3 linked regions of the Leptothrix cholodnii SP-6 genome follow. The protein of the gene in region 3 interacts with the protein of the main gene of each other region in a pairwise test. Links are inferred from orthologs where the notes say so. Each region holds a gene or a part of one and is shown on either strand. Other genes may lie near its edges. The genes, in order: LCHO_RS14280, tsaE and rlmB.

Region 1 (5,312 bases), 1.1 Mb from region 3 along the record:
ACAAGCGCTACGGTCAGGACATCCTGATTCCCAAGAACGCGTTGGCCAAGGCCGAAGTCGGGCAGGTGGTGGCCGTCGAACTGGTCGAGCCGCCCTCGCTCTATGCCCAGCCCGTTGGCCGCATCACCGAGGTGCTGGGTGACATCGACGACCCCGGCATGGAGATCGAGATCGCGGTGCGCAAGTACGAGGTGCCGCATCGTTTCTCGCCGGAGACGCTGGCGCAGACCGGCAAGCTGCCCGACCGCGTGCGGGCGGCCGACTGCAAGGGCCGCATCGACCTGCGCGATGTGCCGCTGGTCACGATCGACGGCGAAGATGCCCGCGACTTCGACGACGCGGTCTATTGCGAGCCGGCCAAGGTCGGTCGCACCAAGGGCTGGCGCCTGCTGGTGGCGATTGCCGACGTCAGCCATTACGTCAAGCCCGGCGAGCCGCTCGATGACGACGCCTACGAGCGCGCGACCTCGGTCTACTTCCCGCGGCGCGTGATTCCCATGCTGCCCGAGAAGCTGTCCAACGGGCTGTGTTCGCTCAACCCTGACGAAGAGCGGCTGTCGATGGTGTGCGACATGCTGGTCAACGCCAGCGGCGAGGTGCACGCCTACCAGTTCTATCCGGCGGTGATCCTGTCGCATGCACGCTTCACCTACACCGAGGTGGCGACCATCCTGACCAACACGCGCGGCCCCGAGGCGCAGCGTCGTCATGAACTGGTGCCTCATCTGGTGCACCTGCACGAGATCTATCGCGCCTTGCTCAAGCAGCGCGCACTGCGCGGGGCGGTCGATTTCGAGACCACCGAGACCCAGATCGTCTGCGACGACAACGGCCGCATCGAGAAGATCGTGCCGCGCACCCGCACCGAGGCGCACCGCCTGATCGAAGAGGCGATGCTGGCGGCCAACGTCTGCGCGGCCGACTTCATCCACGGCGGCAAACATCCGTCGGTCTATCGCGTGCACGAGGGGCCGACGCCCGAAAAACGCACCACGCTGCAGAACTACCTGCGCAGCATGGGCCTCGGTTTCGTCCTGAGCGAAGAACCCAAGCCGGCGGAGCTGCAGATGATCGCGCAGCAGACGCGCGATCGGCCCGACGTCGCGCAGATCCACCAGATGCTGCTGCGTTCGATGCAGCAGGCGATCTACACGCCGACCAACAGCGGCCACTTCGGCCTGGCCTACGACGCCTACACGCACTTCACCAGCCCGATCCGGCGCTATCCGGATCTGCTGGTGCACCGGGTGATCAAGGCGCTGCTGCACAACAAGCGCTATCACCTGACGCTGCCGCAAGGCCATGCCGCGCCGGCCGAGACCCGGCGCGGCAAACCGGTGTCGGCCGCACACCATGAAAGTGCCGCCTGGGAAGCCGCCGGCGCGCACTGCAGCGCCAACGAGCGGCGTGCCGACGAGGCCTCGCGCGACGTCGAGGCCTGGCTCAAGTGCAAGTTCATGCGCGATCGCCTCGGCGAGGAGTACGCCGGCACGATCAGTTCCGTCACCAGCTTCGGGCTGTTCGTGCAGCTGGACGAGCTCTACGTCGAGGGCCTGGTGCACATCACCGAACTCGGTGGCGAGTATTTCCGCTATGACGAGGCGCGCCAGGAAATGCGTGGCGAGCGCACCGGCGTGCGTTACGTGGTGGGCGGGCGCATCCGGGTGCAGGTCAGTCGCGTCGATCTCGACGGCCGCAAGATCGATTTCCGGATGGTGCGCGAAGGCGCCGCGCCGCAGCCGACGGCGCGAGCTCCGCGTGAACGCCATGCCAATGCGCAGGACGAGCTGGCGGCCATCAAGGACGCCGATCGCCAGGTGCGCCGTGCCGGCCGCAAGGAGGCCGGCGGCAAGTCGACCGGCAAGCCGGCGACGCCACGCAAGAGCGCCGCGGGTGCCGAGGCGCGCAAGGCCAAGGCCAGGCGCAACGGCCGCGGTTGAGCCCGCCGCCGGGTCTGCCCTCAGGCCCGGCGTGCCGCGGCGATGCGTCGCAGCTCGTCGCCGAGCGCTTCGGCGACGCGTGCCGCGGGCAGTGCTTCGGCCTGCGGGCTGAGCGCCTGGGCGGTGGCGCCGTGCAGGTGGCAGGCCGCCAGCGTGGCCTGCCTTGCGGTTTGCAGCGAGTCCGCATGCGGGCCCGAGGCTGCGTCGCGGCGCGTGCTGGCGTGACGGCTCCACAGGCCGCCGAGGCAGCCGGCCAGCACGTCGCCGCTGCCGGGCGTGGCCAGTGCGGCGTTGCCGCTGCCGTTGATCGACGGCAGCTCGCCTGGCGCGGCGATCACCGAGCCCGATCCCTTGAGCACGACCACGACCTGCCAGCGATCGGCCAGGGTCTGCGCGGCCTCGAACCGGTTGCGCTGCACGTCGGCGGCGCTGCAGCCGAGCAGCCGTGCGGCCTCCAGCGGGTGCGGTGTCATCACGGTGGGCCGGCCCGACGTGCCACGCGCCCGCAACGCTCGATCGAGTGCCGGATCGGCGGCGATCGCATTGAGCGCATCGGCGTCGAGCACCAGGCGGGCGGCGTGCGCCAGCAGCGACGGCAGGCGTGCGGCGATGTCGGTGCCGCCGCCGCAACCGGCTACCACGGTCGATGCGCCCAGCCGCGCCGCGTCGGGCGTGGCGCCCGGCATCAGTTCGGGATGCAGCGTGTCGGCGTGGCGCGAGCGGGCGTCCAGCAGATCGACATAGACCCGCCCCGCGCCGCACTGCAGCGCCGCGCGTGCGGCCAGCCACGCGGCGCCCGCCATCGATGCCGCGCCGCCGATCACCCACACGTCGCCGAAGCTGCCCTTGTGCTGGGCGTGGCGCCGCGGCACCGCCACCGCATCGAAGGCGGCGCCACGCTCGAGCACGGCCTGCGCCGGCACGGCCTGCAGGTCGACCGCCAGGTCGTGCCACCAGATCTCGCCGGCGTGATCGCGGCCGGAGCCGGTGAACAGTCCGGGCGCCGGGCTGAGCAGCGCGAGCGTCCAGTCGGCGTCGATCACCGCCGCCGCACCGCCTGCCGGAGCCGGTGGCCAGCTGCCGGTGTCGCCGTTCAGCCCGGACGGCAGATCGACCGCCAGCACGGCTGCGGCGCTCGCATTGATGGTCGCGATCAGTTCGGCGATCCGTCCGTCGGCGGCGCGGTTCAGGCCGCGACCGAGCAGGGCGTCGATCACCAGCGTGCCGTGATCGCAGCGGCTCAGGGTGTCCTGAAGCAGCGTCTGGCCGGTGTCGTCGATCGGCACGACCGGCACGCCGAAGGCGAGTGCCCGCAGTCGCGCAGCGCCGGCATCGGCCGGTTGTCGATCGGGCTGGCCAAGCCACCAGACCCGAACCGTCTTGCCGGCCTGCTGCAACAGGGCCGCGGCTTCGAAGCCGTCGCCGCCGTTGTTGCCGGGGCCGGCGACGATCTCGATCCGCCGACTGTGCGGCGCCAGCGCGATGGCCAGCCGTGCCAGCGCCTGGCCGGCGCGTTGCATCAGCGTGTGCGGTGGCAGCGCCAGCGCGTGCAGACGCTCGAGCTCGCTGCCGTGGCGGGCATCGTGCAGCAGCAGGTTCGAGCGGTCGCGGCCGGTCAGCACCGACCGGGGCGGTGCGCTTGCGGCGTCGAACGGGTGCGGCGTCATCGTCAGACCAGCCCGGCGGCGGCCGTGGCGCTCCACTGGGCGGGCGTCAGCACCGCCACGCCATGCGGCCGGGCGCCACGAGCCAGGCGCAGCAGCGCGCGGTCGCGGGTGACCAGCCACGGCGTGCGGCGGGCCAGCGCCAGGTCGATGAAGCCCTGGTCGTCCGGGTCGGTGCAATGCAGGCGCAGCGCCGCCGACAGCGGCGCGGGCGTGTCGACCAACCGGATCCAGCGCTCGACTTCGGCGTGCGCCGGCGCATGGGCGGCCTGCCAGCGTTGCAGTGGCGGGTGGGTCAGGAGCCGGCCGAGCACGTCGTGCAGCTCGACTCGCATGTCGGGGGTGGCGATCCAGCGCAGCGCGCCGCGGCGTACCGCGTCGCCGAGCGGCTGGGCTGCGGGTTCGGCGAACACCAGCCAGTCGAGTACAGCGTTGGTGTCGAGAATGACGTCGGACGGCGGGTTCATGGGTGCGCCCAGCGTGAGGCCGCAAACGGCGCCGGATCGGTCGAGCAGGGCCGGCCGCTGATCTGTTCGGCCAGCAGGCGCGCGCTGCCGCAGGCCAGTGTCCAGCCGTGGGCGCCGTGGCCGAGGTTGAGCCAGACGCCCGGCGTCGCGCTCGGCCCGATCACCGGCGGGCCGTGCGGCAGCATCGGCCGCGCGCCGCGCCAGATCTGCGCCTGCCGGCGCTCGGTCGCATGCGGAAACCAGCGGTCCAGCGCGGCATAGAGCGGGCTCAGCGCGGCCTCGCCGGCCGGGCCCGGCGAGCCACCGAGCTCGAAGCCGCCGGTCACGCGCAACCGCGGGCCCAGCCGTGACAGCGTCACCCCCGCGCTGGCGTCGACCACCGCCGATTGCAGCGCCTGACCGTCCGGATGGATGCGGAAGGTGGCGGCGTGACCCCAGACCGGCTGGATCGGCAGGGCCTGGGCGTGCCGGTGGACCAGTGTCGTGTCGGCGCCGCTGCACAGCACCACGGCATCGTGGGTTGCCTGACGATCGCGGTCGAGCGGCTGGGTCGGCACGAAGTCGGCCTCGGCGGTATCGGGCGGATGGGCCGCACTGGCGCGGCTTCGCAGCACGGGCCCGGGCCGTGAGGGCGTGGCAGCGTCGCGCTCACGTGCGCGCAGCTGCAGGGTGATCTGTCGGCCCTCGGTGCGGATGGCGCCGACCTCGGTGCCGAACGTGAACTGCACGCCCTGGCGCCGCTCGGCGTGGTCGCGCAGCTGCTGGGTCATCTGGCGACAGTTGCCGACACCGTCGTCGGGCAGGTGCAGGCCGCCGGCCAGGCGCGAACGGCCGAGGTGGGGCTCGATCTCCAGGCAGGCCTGCGGCGTCAGCTCGTTCACTGCCCAGCCCAGCTCGCGCAGCATGCCGGCGTGGCGGTGGGTGGGCGCGAGCTCGCGGCTGTCGCGCAGCAGCACCAGCACGCCGCGGCTGCGCTCGTGGCTGAGGCCGAGGTCGCGGGTGAGCTGGTCGAGGCGCTGCAGGCTGATGACCGCCAGCTCGGTCATGGCGCGCACGTCGCCGGCGTGTCCGCTGCTGCTGGCGCGCCACCATTGCCACAGCCACTGGTAGTGCGCCGGATCCAGGCCGGGGCGCCAGCGCAGCGCCGACTCGTGGTGGCGCAGTCCGCGCAGCAGCCAGCGACGCAGGCCGGGTGCTGCGGCCGGGGACACCAGTCCGGCCGTCAGCAGCCCGGCGTGGGC
Region 2 (5,438 bases), 850 kb from region 3 along the record:
ATCGGGTCGCGCACGGCGTGCAGCGTCAGCACCGGCAGGTTCAGGCGCGTGGCCGGATCGGTGTCGTCGGCCAGGGCGGCGCGTGCCGCCGGGTCGGACACGTAGCGCGGCACCTGGCGGTTCAGCGCCTCGTCGTCGCCTGATCCGGTGTAGCGCACGCCCTCGTTGCCGAACGGATTCTTGCCCTTGAGCTTGCGCCAGACGATGTCCTGGAACTGCCAGGTGGCGTCGGCCAGCAGCGTCTGCACGGCGCTCTCGGGGATGCGGGTGACGCCGGTCAGCGTCTGCAGGGCCTGGCGCTGCGCGGCGCTGCGCTGGCCGGGCGGCTTCGACAGCCCCGTGCAGGCCTCGACCCGCTGCGCCAGTTCGGCTCGCGTCAGGCCGGCCTGGCCGCTGCCGGCCGGCGGCAGGCCCATCCACAGCGGGTAGACGGGCTCGTCGGGGCGCGGGTGGTTGTTGCAGACCGCCTGGTAGACCACGCGCAGGTCGAGCCAGCCGTCGTAGGCGCGGCCGGCGCCGACCAGCACGCCGTTGCTCAGCAGCAGCGCGTCATACGGCGGCCGGCCGGTGCCGGGGCGGCGCGGGTGCAGATCGGGCGTGGTGTAGCGCGCGGCCACGTGGGTGGCCACGCCTGCGCCCCAGCCGTGGCCGTGCAGCAGCGTGCGCTGCGGCGCGCCGAACTCCGCCACCCAGGCCTGGCGGGCGCGCTCGGTGTCGTCGACCGCAGCCTGCATCTCGAGCCCGCCCTGGCGGTACGACGAGCCCGCCCAGCCGTAGCCGGCCTGCAGCCAGACGGCCCAGCGCGACAGGTCCTGCCGGCTGCGCGCGGGGCCGGGCTCGGCCAGATCGGAGCCGTCGTGCGCGAACACGATCAGCTGGCCGTTCCACTGCGCCGGTTTCGCCAGCCAGACCGAGGCGCCGAGGTAGTCGCGCCCGGCCAGGCAGGTGCTGCCGGCGGGCAGCGCGGCCGGGCAGGGCTGAGACTGCGGCAGCTCGCCGCTCAGGCGCAACTGCGCCGAGCCGACGGCGGGCGCGCAGGCCAGGGCTGCCGCGAGCAGGGTCATGGCGGTCGGGGCGGATCGGGTGGCGCGTGTGTTCATGCTCCGAGCCTAACGGCCGCCGGCGTCAGAGCATGCGGTTGCGCGCCAGCGGCGGGTTGCGCGCGAAATAGCGCACGACGCCGGTGTAGAGCGCCTTGACCAGACGCGCCTGGTAGGCCGGGCTGCGCAACTGGCGTTCTTCCTCGGGATTGGTGATGAAGCCGGTCTCGACCAGGATCGACGGGATGTCGGGCGCCTTCAGCACCGCGAAGCCGGCCTGCTCGACATGGTTCTTGTGCAGCTTGCCGACCTGGCCGATGTGGCCCAGCACCTCGCGGCCGATGCGCAGGCTGTCCTTGATCTGCGCGCTGGTGCTCATGTCGAACAGCGCGCGCAGCACGTGGCGGTCGTTGGCCTTGACGTTGATGTTGATGCCGCCGATCGCGTCGGCGCGGTTCTCGCGCTGCGCCATCCAGCGTGCCGCGGCGCTGCTGGCGCTGCGCTCGGACAGCGCGAACACCGACGCACCACGCGCGCGCGGCAGCATGAAGGCGTCGGCGTGCACCGAGATGAACAGGTCGGCCTGCACCCGCTGCGCCTTGCGCACGCGGTCCTGCAGCGGCACGAAGAAGTCGGCGTCGCGCGTCAGCATCGCGCGCATGCCGGGGCGGGTGTTGATCAGGTCGTGCAGCTGCCTGGCGATCTGCAGCACGACGTCCTTCTCGCGCAGCCCGCTCGGCCCGATCGCGCCCGGGTCCTCGCCGCCGTGGCCGGGATCGATCGCCACGATCACCAGCCGGTTGATGCCGGCACGGCCCGGTGGCACGGCCGGCGGGCGCACCGGCGCGGCGGGTGCCGACGGCGGCGCCGATGCGGTCGCAGGAACCGGGGCTTGCGCCGGCCCGGGTGTCGGCGCCGAGGCCGGCGGCCAGGCGGGCCGGTCGGGCTCGACCGCCTCGGGCGTCCTGGCCACGGCCGGGCCGTCGCCGGGCTGACCCGGCAGCGCGGGCGGCGGCGTGGCGCCGGGCGAGTCGATGCGGCCGATGAATTCGCCCAGCGCGTCGTCGACGTCGGACGCGGCCTGCTCGGCCTCGTGGTTGGCCGCCTGGCTGGCGTTGCCGAGCGCCGTCTCGCGTTCGCGCACCAGCAGCAGCAGCGGATCGGGCGGCTTGCTCGGGCGCAGGTCGAACACCAGCCGGTGCCGGTACGGCGGGATCGGCGCCAGCGTGAACACCTGCGGCTCGCTCGGGCTCTTCAGGTCGAACACCATGCGCACCTTGCGCGGCTCGCTCTGGCCCAGCCGCACCTTCTCGATGTGCGGGTCGTGGTTGCCGACCTTGGCGACCAGGTCGCGCAGCTGCGGGCTGAGCTCGAGGTCGTCGATGTCGATCGCCAGCCGCGGCGGCTGGTCGATCGCGAAATGGCGCGTCACCAGCGCCTGGTCGGATTCGATCGTCACCCGCGTGTAGTCGGCCGCCGGCCAGACCCGCACCGCCACCAGGTTGGCGCCGCGCACCAGATCGGGCGCGCCGAGCATCAGCACCCAGGCGCCGGCCTGGCGGAACCAGCCGCGCCGATGCATGGCGGGCAGATCATCGGTGGGCGGGGTCGACAGAGGGGCCGGCAAGTGCCCGTGGCGCGTCGCGTCGTACTTCATGCGGGGCGTCCTTGGTGAGCGTGGGCGGTCAATCGGAGATCAGCTCGCGGCCGAGCGCGGTGCCGGGCTGCAGCTGCACCTGCCGGCCGGCGTCGAGTTGCGGCTCGATGATGATGCGCAGGTCGGCGGCGGGCAACAGGCCGGCCACCCGCTCGGGCCATTCCACCAGCTTGAGCCCGGGGCTGGCAAAGAGATCGCGCAGGCCGGCGTCCTCCCATTCGAGCGGATCGCCGAAACGGTAGAAGTCGAAGTGCCACGCCGCGCCGGCCTCGCCCGACTCACCGGCGGGCAGCTCGTAGGGCTCGACGATCGCGTAGCTCGGGCTCTTGATGCGCCCGCTCACGCCCAGCGCGCGCAGCAGGTGGCGCACCAGCGTGGTCTTGCCCGCACCCAGCGGGCCGTGCAGCTCGATGCAGGCGCGGCGCAGGCCGGGGTGGCGCGCCAGGCGGGCGGCGGTGGCGGCGCAGGCCGCCTCGTCGGGCCAGTGCAGGGACAGCGTTTCTAGAATCACCGGATGTCAGACCTTCCAATCGACGCGCCGGCCCTGCTCGAGCAACTGCAGGAATGGGCCCGGACGCTGGGATTTTCCCAGATCGGTGTGGCCGACGTCGATCTCGCCAGCGCCGAGCCCGGCCTGACGGCGTGGCTGGCCGCCGGATTCCACGGCGACATGCAGTACATGGCCGCCCACGGCCTCAAGCGCGCCCGCCCGGCCGAACTCATCCCCGGCACCGTGCGCGTCATCACCGCCCGCCTCGACTACCTGCCACGCGACACCCCGCCCGACTGGCGCGAGCACGAGCGGGCGCGCCAGCAAAGCCCCGGCGAGGCGGTGATCTCGATCTACGCCCGCGGTCGCGACTATCACAAGGTGCTGCGCCAGCGCCTGCAACGCCTGGCCGACCGGATCGCGCAGGCCGTCGGGCCGTTCGGCCACCGCGTGTTCTGCGACTCGGCGCCGGTGCTCGAGGTCGAACTCGCCAGCCGCAGCGCACTCGGCTGGCGCGGCAAGCACACGCTGCTGCTCGACCGCGCGGCGGGTTCGATGTTCTTTCTCGGCGAGATCTACGTCGACCTGGCCCTGCCGCCCACGCCGCCGGTCACGCCGCATTGCGGCCAATGCAGCGCCTGCATCGACGTCTGCCCGACCCGCGCCATCGTCGCGCCCTACCGGCTCGACGCGCGCCGTTGCATCAGCTACCTGACGATCGAGGACGACGGCCCGATCCCGATCGAACTGCGCGCGGCGATCGGCAACCGCATCTACGGCTGCGACGACTGCCAGCTGATCTGCCCCTGGAACAAGTACGCGCAGCGCAGCCCGCTGGCCGATTTCGACGCGCGTGCGCCGCTGGTCTCGGCCACGCTGCTGCAGCTGTGGGGCTGGGACGAGGCGGCCTTCCTGCGCCACACCGAAGGCAGCGCGATCCGCCGCATCGGCCATCGGCGCTGGCGGCGCAACCTGGCGGTGGCGCTGGGCAACGCCTGGCGCGAGACGGGTGATGCGGCCATCGCCGCCGCGCTGCAGTCGGCGCTGCCCGAGCCCGACGACATGCTCGCCGAGCACATCGGCTGGGCGCTGGCGCAGCGCGCGGCGTAGCCGCCCGGCTCAGCCCTGCGCGTCGATCAGGATGGCGCGGAAGTCGTTGACGTTGGTCAGCGTCGGCCCGGTCACCACCGCGTCGCCCAGCGCCTCGAAGAAGCCGTGGCCATCGTTTTCAGCCAGGCGATCGAGCGGCTTGACGCCCATCGCCCAGGCACGGGTCAGCGTGTGTGGCGTGAAGATCGCACCGGCGATCTCCTCCTGGCCGTCGACGCCGTCGGTGTCGCCCGCCAGCGCGTGGATGCGCGGGTGGCTGGCCAGCGTGATGCCCAGCGACAGCAGGCACTCGACGTTGCGCCCGCCGCGGCCCTGTCCGCGCACCGTCACCGTCGTCTCGCCGCCCGACAGCAGCACGCACGGCGCGGCGACCGGCTGGCCGCGCTGCGCCACCTGCAGCGCGATACCCGCGAGCACCTTGCCGACGTCGCGCGCCTCGCCTTCGAGCGCGTCGCCCAGGATGTAGGGCGTGTAGCCCGCTTCACGCGCCAGCGCCGCTGCTGCTTCGAGCGCCATCTGCGGCGTCGCGATCATGCGGGTCTCGATGCGCGCCAGGCGCTCGTCGCCCGGCTTGAGCGATTCACCGCGGCCGCTTTCCAGCACCTCGCGCACGGCATCGGGCAGCTCGATGCCGTAGCGGCGCACGATCGCCAGCGCATCGTCACACGTGGTCGGATCTGGCACCGTCGGGCCGGAGGCGATGTCGATCGGGTTGTCGCCCGGCACGTCCGACAGCAGCAGCGTCAGCACCCGAGCCGGATGGCAGGCCGCGGCCAGCCGCCCGCCCTTGATGGCCGACAGATGGCGGCGCACGCAGTTCATCTCGCTGATCGTGGCGCCCGATTTCAGCAGCGCGCGGTTGACGGCCTGCTTGTGATCGAGCGTCAGCCCCGGCAGCGGCAGCGGCAGCAGCGACGAACCGCCGCCCGAGATCAGGCACAGCACGAAGTCGTCGGCCGTCAGGCCCTGAACCAGTGCCAGCAGGCGCTCGGCGGCGGCCAGGCCGGCGGCGTCGGGCACCGGGTGGGCGGCCTCGACGATCTCGATGTGCTCGCACGGCACCGCGTAACCGTAGCGCGTGACCACCAGCCCGCCGAGCTGCGACTTCGGCCCGCGCCAATGCTGCTCGACCGCGCGCGCC
Region 3 (5,361 bases):
CCTGCACGCGACTGGGCATCGCGGTGGCCGAAGGCGTGGGTTCGCCGGTCGCGCCGGCCGAGCTGACCTGGGCCCTGATCATGGCGGCGATGCGGCGCCTGCCGCAGTACATCGGCAACCTCAAGCATGGCGCGTGGCAGCAGTCGGGACTGAAGGCGGGTTCGATGCCGCCGAACTTCAGCCTCGGCCTGGTGCTCAAGGGACGCACGCTCGGCATCTGGGGCTACGGCCGGATCGGCAGGCTCGTGGCCGGCTACGGCCTGGCGTTCGGCATGGACGTGCAGGTCTGGGGCAGCGAAGCCTCCCGGGCAGCGGCGGCAGCCGACGGGTTTGCCGTGGCCAGCAGCCGCGAGGCCCTGTTCGAGAGCAGCGACGTGCTGAGCGTCCACCTGCGGCTGGTCGAAGCCACCCGCGGCCTGATCGGGCTGGAGGATCTGTCGCGCATGAAGCCCACGGCCCTGTTCGTGAACACCTCGCGCGCCGAACTGGTCAAGGACAACATGCTGGTGACGGCGCTCAACCGCGGGCGTCCGGGCATGGCTGCGGTCGACGTGTTCGAGAGCGAGCCGATCCTGCAAGGCCATCCGCTGCTGCGCCTCGAGAACGCGGTCTGCACGCCGCACGTCGGCTATGTCGAGCTCGACAGCTACGAGCAGTACTTCAGCGCAGCGTTCCAGAACATCGTCAACTACCTCGACGGCAAGCCGAGCCACATCGTCAATCCCGACTCGCTGAAGGCGGCAAGGCCCTGACGATGCCCGGCTCGGGCCCGCTCAGCGCGGGCTCTCGTAGAAGACGTAGGACGTCGAGTAGTCGCTGACCTCGAAGTACACCCGCTTCTCGCCACTGCTGTCGACACCGTCGAGGTTTTCGTCGAGCACGCCGTAGCCGTAGCGATAAGGCCGCGGATTGCTGTCGTCGGTGCCGTAGGCGGTGCTCATCTTGTCGATCTTGACGAAGCGGCGCACCAGCTTTTCACCGGCGTAGATCTCGAGCACGCCGTTGGTGCCGGTCCAGTTCTGGATGCCGCGGCGGATCTCGTTCTGGCGCTCCTGGGTGCAACCCGCCAACAAGAACGTGACGGCAAGGCCGGCCGCGAGCACGGTCAGGCCAGGGCGCGAGCGAGGGGATTGAGTCTGCATGGACATGGGACGGTGTACGCAAGTTGAGACGCGGATTCAGACGGTGCCGAAGATCTTGTCGCCCGCATCGCCCAGGCCGGGGATGATGTAGCCGACCTCGTCGAGCCGGCTGTCGATGGCCGCGGCCCAGCAGCGCACGTCAGGGTGCGCGGCCTCGAGCGCGGCGATGCCTTCGGGCGCGGCCACCAGCACCAGGGCTCGCACATCGGTGCAGCCCTGTGCCTTCAGCACGTCGATGGCGGCGATCATGGAGCCGGCGGTGGCGAGCATCGGGTCGATGATCAACGCGATGCGCTCGTCGAGGTGGTCGACGAGCTTTTCGCAGTAGCACTCGGGCTGCAGCGTGGCGTGGTTGCGCGCCAGGCCGATCACGCTGACCTGGGCGGTCGGGATCAGGCCGAGCACGCCCTCGAGCATGCCCAAGCCGGCGCGCAGGATCGGCATCACCGTGATCTTGCGTCCGGCCAGCTGCTCGATCTGCACCGGCCCGCTCCAGCACGCGATGGTGGCGGCCTGCATCGGCAGGTCGGCGGTGGCCTCGCAGGTCAGCAGGCAGGCCAGTTCATGGGTCAGCTCACGGAACTGCTTGTTGGAGATCGCCGCCTCGCGCAGCAGGCCGATCTTGTGGCGCACCAGCGGATGTGTGACGGCAATGACGGGCATGGCGAAGTCCGGGGTGGCAAGTTCACGCCAGTGTAACGAGCGGCACCGGGCAGCCGATCGGCTACAGGGGGTCGAACAATCGCGGCAGCATCCGGGCCGCCGTAGCGCTCAGGACCAGGTGCGCCTCCTCGTCGATCTCGGTGGCTTGCGGATTGATGATCACCACGTGCGCGCCGGCATGGCGTGCGCGCGCCACCAGCCCCGCCGCCGGCCAGACCGAACCCGACGTGCCCACCACCAGCAGCACGTCGGCCTCGGAGACCGCAGCCTCGGCCGCCGTCAGTGCGTCGTACGGCAGGTTTTCACCGAACCACACCACCGCCGGGCGCAGCAGGTTGCCGCAATGCCGGCAGCGCGGCGGCCGGGCATCGGGTGCGGCCGGATCGACCTCGCACACCGGCGCGTCGGCAGCGCCCGCATGCGCACAGGGATCGAGCCACCGATCGGCCAGGATGTCGCCGTGCAGGCGGATCACCTCGGCACAGCCGGCACGCTGGTGCAGGTCGTCGACGTTCTGCGTGACGATGCGCAGGCGCCCCGGATGCCGGCGCGCATACGCCGCCAGCGCAACATGCCCGGCGTTGGGCTGCGCCTGGCGCACGCCCTCGCGACGCATCGCATACCAGTCCCAGACCTGCGCCGGATCGGCACGAAAGCCTTCGGCGCTGGCGAGCTGCATCGGGTCGAACCGGGCCCACAGGCCGGTCTGCGCATCACGAAAGGTCGGGATGCCGCTCTCGGCCGACATGCCCGCGCCGCTGAACACGCAGATGCGCCCGGCGTGACGCAGGCGGACGCGCAGGTCCCGCAACGGATGCCGGCTCTGCGGCAGGCTCATTGGCGCTGCCGCAGGGCTTCGTAGAGGCACACCGCCGACGCGACCGACACGTTCAGGCTCTCGACCGCGCCGCGCATCGGGATGTGCACGAGCTCGTCGCAGGTCTTGCGCGTGAGCTGGCGCATGCCGGGGCCTTCGGCACCGAGCACGATCGCGACCGGGCCGCTCAGGTCGATGTCGTAGATCGACTGGGTGGCGTCCTCGCTGGTGCCGATGACGCGGATGTCGCGTTCCTTCAGTTCGTTGAGCGTGCGCGCCAGGTTCGTCACCATGAAGTACGGCACCGTCTCGGCGGCTCCGCTGGCGACCTTGGCGACCGTGGCGTTGACACCGACGGCGTGGTCCTTGGGCGCGATCACCGCGTGGGCGCCAGCCCCGTCGGCCACGCGCAGGCAGGCGCCGAGGTTGTGCGGATCGGTCACGCCGTCGAGCACCAGGACCAGCGGCGGACCCTCGACGGCATCGAGCAGATCGTCGAGCGAGTGGATCGGCGCCAGCACGTTGACCCGCGCGACCACGCCCTGGTGGCGCGTGTTGCCGGCCATCTGGCCGAGGCGCTTGTCGTCGGTCTCGATCAGCCTGATGCCGGCGGCCTCGACCCGCGCGACGAACTGGCGCATGCGCGCGTCGCGCCGGGCCGGATCGACATGCACCTCGAGCACCGAGGCGGGCGCGGTCTTGACGCGCACCGTGACGGCGTGGAATCCAAAAAGCAGGCTGTTTGCAGACATCGGGCGATGTTAGCGGCTGGTCAGGCCTCGGCCTCGACCTGCATGCGCCCCGCGACCAGGCGGATCTGCCGATCGCAACGTGCCGCGATGCCGACGTCGTGCGTCACCAGGACCAGCGTGGTGCCGACCTCGCGGTTGAGTTCGAGCATCAGCTGCATCACCGCCTCGCCGGTGGCGTGGTCGAGGCTGCCGGTGGGCTCGTCGGCCAGCAGCAGGGCCGGCCGCACCACGAAGGCCCGCGCCAGCGCGACACGCTGCTGTTCACCGCCCGACAGCAATTTCGGAAAGTGTCCGAGCCGCGCACCCAGCCCGACCCGCTGCAGCATCTCGGTGGCCATGCGCCGGGCATCGCGCTCGCCGCGCAACTCGAGCGGCAGCATGACGTTCTCGAGCGCCGTGAGGTGACCCATCAGCTGAAAGCTCTGGAACACGAAGCCGACGTGCTCGCCGCGCACGGCGGCGCGGGCGTCTTCATCGAGCGAAAACAGGTCGATGCCCGCCAGCCGAACCTGGCCCGCGCTGGGCACGTCCAGCCCCGCCAGGATCGACAGCAGTGTGCTCTTGCCGGAGCCCGAGGCGCCCACGATCGCGACCGATTCCCGGGCCGCCAGGCGAAAGGAGATCTCATGCAGAATCGTCAGAACACCGCTTGCGTCATGCACCTGCTTGGTGACGCCCTTGACCTCGATGATCGACCCTGTCTTGTCCACGACTGTACCCACGCCAGTTTCCCGTTCGACTTGTTGTTCGCGCCGCGAATGTATCTTGATCGGGCTGCGCGCCGCCGGCGCAGGGGCGATCGCCGCACTGGCGTCTTCAGGCACGGCACTCGCGGCGGCAGCGCAGCAACGCAAGATCCTGGTGGTCGGCGACAGCCTGTCGGCCGAATACGGCCTGCCCCGCGGCAGCGGCTGGGTCGCGTTGCTCGAGGCCCGACTGGCGGCGCACAAGCCGGCCTACACCGTGATCAACGCCAGCATCAGTGGCGACACCACCTCGGGTGGCCGCTCGCGCCTGCCGGCGCTGCTCGTCCAGCACAAGCCCAGTCACGTGGTGATCGAGCTCGGCGGCAACGACGCCCTGCGCGGCCTGCCGCTGGCCATGACCGAAGCCAACCTGCTGGCGATGGCGCAGGCGGCCCGCGCTGCTGGCGCAGCAGTCATGCTCGTGGGCATGCAGGTGCCGCCCAACTACGGGCAGGCCTACAGCCGCGATTTCGCCGGACTGTTCGGCAAGGTGGCCCAGCGCGAACGTGCCGCGCTGGTGCCGTTCCTGCTCGCCGGCATTGCCGACGCGTCCGACGCCCAGAAGTGGTTCCAGCCGGACCGCATCCACCCCACCGCCCAAGCGCATCCGCGCATGCTCGAAAACGTCTGGCAGGTGATGACGGGCTGGCTCGGGCGGGGCTGAACGCGGCCCTGATCGCACCGCGAAGTGCGGCCGTCACCAGGCAATCAGGCGACTCTTCAACCCTTGCTGCTCGGTGGCGGCGTGAGCCCCGACATGCCGGGGAAGAAGCTCTCGGCCTGCTTCTGCATCTGCTCCTGCATCTTCGCGAACACGCTCTTGGACTGTTCGAGGTAGCTGCCCATGAAGCCCTGCATCACCGGCGCCTGCATCGACATGAACTGCGACCAGGCATCGGCATTGAACGCCTTGCCCTCATAGAGCCCGCCGGTCTGCTCGGCGAAGCGCTTCTGCATGTCGATGAACGCCTGCAGGTTCTTCTCGAGGTAGGCGCCCATCAGGCCCTGCATCGTGTGGCCGTAGAAGCGGATGATCTGGCCCAGCATCTCGGTCGAGAACATCGGCACGCCGGCCGACTCTTCCTCGAGAATGATCTGCAGCAGGATGCTGCGCGTGAGTTCGTCGCCCGACTTGGCGTCACGAATCTCGAAGTTCTCGGAGTCGAGCACCATCTGCTTGACATCGGCCAGCGTGATGTAGCTGCTGGTCCGGGTGTCGTAAAGCCGGCGGTTCGGGTATT

What was found.
Region 1: the proteins of rlmB (region 3) and LCHO_RS14280 interact in binary tests that used the Escherichia coli proteins (3 or more experiments, as listed by UniProt). The link is inferred for Leptothrix cholodnii SP-6 from one-to-one orthologs.
Region 2: the proteins of rlmB (region 3) and tsaE interact in binary tests that used the Escherichia coli proteins (3 or more experiments, as listed by UniProt). The link is inferred for Leptothrix cholodnii SP-6 from one-to-one orthologs.

Annotation. Positions count from the first base shown.
Region 1 is NC_010524.1:3,139,278-3,144,589, reverse strand. Bases 1,285-4,153 are described here. They hold LCHO_RS14280 (bifunctional ADP-dependent NAD(P)H-hydrate dehydratase/NAD(P)H-hydrate epimerase), read right to left. Parts: upstream 3,608-4,153; coding sequence 1,961-3,607; downstream 1,285-1,960. Other genes in these bases: LCHO_RS14270 (FAD-dependent oxidoreductase), read right to left, coding at 4,068-4,153; LCHO_RS14275 (PIN domain-containing protein), read right to left, coding at 3,610-4,071; rnr (ribonuclease R), read left to right, coding at 1,285-1,940. Outside these bases: more of rnr, read left to right, coding at 1-1,284; more of LCHO_RS14270, read right to left, coding at 4,154-5,312. UniProt on the Escherichia coli protein: Bifunctional enzyme that catalyzes the epimerization of the S- and R-forms of NAD(P)HX and the dehydration of the S-form of NAD(P)HX at the expense of ADP, which is converted to AMP.
Region 2 is NC_010524.1:1,207,866-1,213,303, forward strand. The notes cover bases 1,468-4,462. They hold tsaE (tRNA (adenosine(37)-N6)-threonylcarbamoyltransferase complex ATPase subunit type 1 TsaE), read right to left. Parts: upstream 3,209-4,462; coding sequence 2,726-3,208; downstream 1,468-2,725. Other genes in these bases: LCHO_RS05660 (N-acetylmuramoyl-L-alanine amidase), read right to left, coding at 1,468-2,697; queG (tRNA epoxyqueuosine(34) reductase QueG), read left to right, coding at 3,212-4,297; LCHO_RS05675 (glycerate kinase type-2 family protein), read right to left, coding at 4,307-4,462. In the rest of the region: LCHO_RS05655 (hypothetical protein), read right to left, coding at 1-1,064; more of LCHO_RS05660, read right to left, coding at 1,126-1,467; more of LCHO_RS05675, read right to left, coding at 4,463-5,438. UniProt on the Escherichia coli protein: Required for the formation of a threonylcarbamoyl group on adenosine at position 37 (t(6)A37) in tRNAs that read codons beginning with adenine.
Region 3 is NC_010524.1:2,057,972-2,063,332, reverse strand. What follows is about bases 1,508-4,425. They hold rlmB (23S rRNA (guanosine(2251)-2'-O)-methyltransferase RlmB), read right to left. Parts: upstream 3,375-4,425; coding sequence 2,640-3,374; downstream 1,508-2,639. Other genes in these bases: LCHO_RS09515 (arylesterase), read left to right, coding at 4,140-4,425; LCHO_RS09520 (ABC transporter ATP-binding protein), read right to left, coding at 3,395-4,084; LCHO_RS09530 (SIR2 family NAD-dependent protein deacylase), read right to left, coding at 1,867-2,643; upp (uracil phosphoribosyltransferase), read right to left, coding at 1,508-1,805. In the rest of the region: LCHO_RS09545 (D-2-hydroxyacid dehydrogenase family protein), read left to right, coding at 1-752; LCHO_RS09540 (hypothetical protein), read right to left, coding at 774-1,148; more of upp, read right to left, coding at 1,179-1,507; more of LCHO_RS09515, read left to right, coding at 4,426-4,784; polyhydroxyalkanoate synthesis repressor PhaR, read right to left, coding at 4,841-5,361. UniProt on the Escherichia coli protein: Specifically methylates the ribose of guanosine 2251 in 23S rRNA.